DNA from 2 places in the Brenneria goodwinii genome. Region 2 is predicted to be linked to the other one. Evidence: predicted binding sites of a transcription regulator. Region 2 holds the regulator's gene; the other holds the start of a gene.
What was found. Region 2 encodes Fur, which represses iron uptake genes when iron is present. Its sites were predicted from a motif close to ATAATAATGAGAACNACTATCAA; they were not measured.
Positions count from the first base shown of each region.

Region 1: ACN28R_RS23355 (TonB-dependent siderophore receptor) is a predicted target of Fur. The motif match lies at 1,690-1,712, and genes of this name have one in related genera.

Region 1 is NZ_CP014137.1:5,265,598-5,268,083, reverse strand. Features, by position in the region: gene ACN28R_RS23355 (TonB-dependent siderophore receptor) at 1-1,443, opposite strand, end outside; gene ACN28R_RS23350 (helix-turn-helix transcriptional regulator) at 1,833-2,486, shown strand, end outside.
Region 2 is NZ_CP014137.1:2,747,550-2,750,035, forward strand. Features, by position in the region: gene fldA (flavodoxin FldA) at 1-473, shown strand, start outside; gene fur (ferric iron uptake transcriptional regulator) at 801-1,250, shown strand; gene glnS (glutamine--tRNA ligase) at 1,318-2,486, opposite strand, start outside.

The sequences.
Region 1 (2,486 bases), 2.5 Mb from region 2:
CTGCGACAGGTTCAGCGACGGACTCCAGTGATTCCCCACAATGCTGTGGTGATCGAAACGCAGCGCCGGCGTCAGCATGGTGCTTTGCGTCAGTTCGACGTTGTCCTCGGCGAACAGCGAGAAGATTTGCGCATCGATATTGCTGTCGCGGTTGTTGCTGGCATAGCCCTCAATAGCGCCGATCGCCGAGATGTCATAGGACGTGGAGGCCGGATCCTTCATGCGCTGATCCGATACCTCCATGCCGAGGGTGGCGGTCTGGTTGAAATACGCCTCAAACGGGATATTCACCTCGCTATGGCCGGTCAGGGTATCCAGCTTGATGGTCCGGTATTCGTTCGGAGCTGTGGTATCGAAGATCCCTTCAACCCCGCCCGCCAGCCCTTCCGCAATGCGGGTATTATGCGTACGCTCATATTGCAGATAGGAAGTGGAACTGACGCCGTTATCCCAATAGCCGCGATGGGTTACGGCGAAGTTCTGCCGGTACATACGATTGGTTTCACGACCATAATTACCGACCACCAGCGCATTGCTGTTGGTATTCTGGGTATCACCCGCGTAGATGTTGCCCTGACGGCTGACGCCGGCCTCAAACTCCAGCGACTGCTGTTCGGTGATATCCCAGCGCAACAGCGCGTTGAGATCCTTGTTGCGTACTCCCTCGCGGCCAGCCGGCACGGAGCTGGCGTAGCTGCCTGTCCGCTCCGATTTATACGCTTCATTGATATCGCGGGCGTCCGCCTGCGTCTTGTTGAGATTACCGTACAGGCGCAGGCTCAGGTTATCGGTCAGGCCGCCCATCAAGCTGAAATCGGTGCGCTTGGTCGCCCCTTCCGACTTATGCTGCGGCGCGTTGAAATAGGTGTTCCAACTGCCATGCCACTCCTGCGTCGGCTGCTTGGTGATGATATTCACCACCCCGCCCGCCGCGCCGTTACCGTAACGGGCCGCCGCCGGACCGCGCAGCACTTCGATGCGATCCACCAGATCCGCCGGCACCCAGTTGGCGTCGCCGCGGGTGTCGCGCTCGCCGCGCCAGCCATAACGCACGGAATTGCGGCTGGAAACCGGTTTGCCGTCCACCAGAATCAGCGTATTTTCCGGCCCCATGCCGCGGATATCGATCTGACGATTATTCCCGCGCTGACCGCTGGTGGAGTTTCCGGTAAGATTCACCCCCGGCATGGTGCGGATCAGTTCAGACAGATCGTTGGCCGGCGGACGTTTACTGATATCCTCCGCGGTGATCGTCGATACGCCCGGCGCCTGACGCGTTTGCTCAGCGGCGGTCACCACGATAGTGTCAGAAGAATCAGATGCCGTGTCCTGCTGGGTTTGCTGGGTGGCGGCCGCCGGCGTCTCGGCTCCTGTCATCAAAGGCATGGCCGCACAGCTCAACCCGATAAACGTCGCCAGGTAGTGACGTGGTGGTAATCTCATCATTTAAAATCGCCCTGTAGAATCATAATTTGAAAGACCGCGGATGTTGACAGGGGCAAGCGCTGACAGGCTTCATTTATTGCCGTAAACGGCGTCCATACTTTGTGGAGACAAGCCTGTCGTATCATTGGGCGGCTATCGAACAGAAATACATCAGCGACGGTTCAAGTAACCCCGCTATCTGTTGCGAAAACCGCTCACGCGGACAAAAATTCCCGCCCGCGCCTTACCGACCGTCAACAAAAAATGCTACTGAGAAGTATTTGCATTACCTGTTTTGGTCAGTCATTGTTACATTTGTTTTTTAGGGCTGGTTTTGCGTAAACAGCAAATTGTTTTGCGAGAACGGCAAAATGGCGGACGATAACCAGACAATGTAAGGGGATATCATGCAAAATCATGTGCCGTCATCGAAATCGATTTATAAGAGTCACATCGTCCAGCAGTCAAGTCTGGTCTCAAATGACTACCGTCTGCTTGGACCGAGATTGATCGACGATACTCCCGTACTGTTTGGCAATTTCGATGTGATACAACTGAATCGCGATCTGATTTTGCATACGGCGGATGTAATCAACCTGCACAACATGAAGACGCAGAGCGTGCTGAATGGGGCGATCAAACTGGCGATTGTGGTAAACGGCGTCGCGCATATTACCTATGATGAAAAGCTGTTACATCTGGGAAATCACCAGCCGGCGTCGCTGATTTCACTGACCGAGCCCACGCAATTCAGCCGTAACGGCAAACGAGATGAATACGAACGCACCGTTTCGCTCACCTTTAGCCGGGAATGGCTATACGGTAACCTGCTGGATAGCGTCGACGACTGGCAAGCTATTTATAACTTCACACAGACCCATCTTTCCACCCATTTATGGACGCCTTCGCGTCAGGCGCTGGCCATCGCCTGGCAGATTCTGAATGCAGGCCCCTGCCATACGCCTCTACAGCGTCTGTATCTGGAAAGCCAGTGCATGATGTTGATTATTGAAGCCTTCGATTCACTTACCCGCCACGCGATACAGGATAAAAGCGCGCCC
Region 2 (2,486 bases):
CCAAGACCATCCAGCAACAACTGGGACCAGACGTTGCCGAAGTTCATGACATCGCCAAAAGCAGTAAAGAAGATCTTGAAGCTTTCGATATTTTGCTGTTGGGTATCCCGACCTGGTACTACGGGGAGGCCCAATGCGACTGGGATGACTTTTTCCCTACGCTGGAAGAAATAGACTTTACCGGCAAACTGGTTGCCCTGTTTGGCTGCGGCGATCAGGAAGACTATGCCGAGTACTTCTGTGACGCGATGGGCACCATCCGCGATATTATTGAACCGCGCGGGGCGACTATCGTCGGACATTGGCCGACGGAAGGATATTACTTTGAAGCCTCTAAAGGTCTGGTTGATGATAAGCACTTCGTTGGTTTGACCATCGACGAAGATCGTCAGCCCGAACTGACCAATGAGCGTGTCACCGCCTGGGTGAAACAGATCAGCGAAGAGCTGAATCTGAAAGAACTGGTCGGCTAAGACGATTTTCCGGCTCTGATAGTGTTCCTGTCAGAGCCGGATTAATAGAAAAAACCTCTCGTAAAGATTGATACATTTTTCTAACTTCTTCCTATAAGTATGTACAATACCCACATCGGTTATGTGCATTCGTTTTGGTGTACCCCACTACCAACAATGGATTGCATGGTACATCCATATTGTGTGTGGAAATAATATTGTTAACATTTCATTGTTTTCATTTTGTATGCACGGTTCTATAATTGAGACGCTATTGCATTTTTGAGCCGACCGATGTCATAGGCTAGATAGCCTCCATTGATAAGTAAGCAACAGGACTAAATCCGCATGACTGACAATAACACCGCATTAAAGAAGGCCGGCCTGAAAGTCACTCTTCCAAGACTAAAAATTCTGGAAGTATTGCAGGACCCGGAGTGCCACCACGTCAGTGCGGAAGATTTATATAAGAAACTGATTGATATGGGCGAAGAGATTGGTTTGGCGACCGTCTACCGCGTACTGAATCAGTTTGATGATGCTGGTATCGTTACCCGCCACAATTTTGAAGGCGGAAAATCAGTTTTCGAACTGACACAACAACATCATCATGACCATCTGATTTGCCTGGATTGTGGCAAAGTCATTGAGTTCCGTGATGAGTATATCGAAGCACGCCAGCGCGAAATCGCGGAAAGACACAACATCAAACTGACCAACCACAGTTTGTATCTGTATGGCCATTGTAGTGGAGGGGATTGCCGTGAAGACGAAACCCTGCACGACGCAAAAAGATAAATCTACCGCATAAAATAAAACCGCCGAGGCGGTTTTATTTTTCTTTTACCTGCACAAACCCCTACGCTTATCCTACCCAGGTGTCCCGCAAGCCCACCGTACGGTTAAATACCAGATGCTGTGGACTGGAATAAACGCGATCGGCACAGAAATAGCCTTCACGCTCAAACTGATACGCTTTTTCCGCTTCAGCCTGCGCCAGACTTGCTTCAACGAAGCCATGGGTCACTTTCAGTGATTCCGGATTGATGGTCGACAGGAAATCGTCCGCCGCCCCGGGGTTGGCAACGCCGAACAAACGATCATACAGACGGAACTCCGCCGGCAGGCCGTGCGTCACGGACACCCAGTGAATAACGCCTTTTACTTTACGGCCATCGGCCGGATCTTTACTTAAAGTATCCGGATCATAGCTACAGTAGATGGTTGTGATATTGTCCTGATCGTCTTTATCAATATGTTCCGCCTTAATCACATAGGCATTACGCAGACGAACTTCCTTACCCAACACCAGACGCTTGTATTGCTTATTGGCCGACTCACGAAAATCAGCGCGATCGATATAAACTTCACGGCTGAACGCCACCTGACGCGTGCCCATTTCCGGTTTATTCGGATGGTTTGGCATCGTAACCCACTCTTCATGACCTAAAGGAAGGTTTTCAATTACCAGTTTTACCGGATCGAGCACCGCCATGGCGCGCGGCGCATTTTCATTCAGATCGTCGCGTACGCAGGACTCCAGCGCCGCCATTTCAACGTTGTTATCCTGCTTGGTTACCCCGATGCGGTAACAAAACTCACGGATAGACGCGGCGCTGTAGCCACGGCGGCGCAAGCCGGAAATCGTCGGCATACGCGGATCGTCCCAACCTTCAACAATTTTTTCCGTCACCAGCAGGTTCAGCTTGCGCTTGGACATGATGGCGTATTCAAGGTTAAGACGAGAGAACTCATACTGACGCGGATGGCAAGGTATGGTGATATTGTCCAGCACCCAGTCATATAAACGGCGGTTATCCTGGAACTCCAACGTGCACAGTGAGTGCGTCACGCCTTCCAGCGCATCGGAAATACAGTGGGTGAAATCGTACATCGGGTAGATGCACCATTTGTTGCCGGTCTGATGATGCTCCGCAAACTTAATCCGGTACAGAACCGGATCGCGCATCACGATAAACGACGATGCCATATCGATCTTGGCGCGCAGACAGGCCGTCCCCTCGGCAAAGCCGC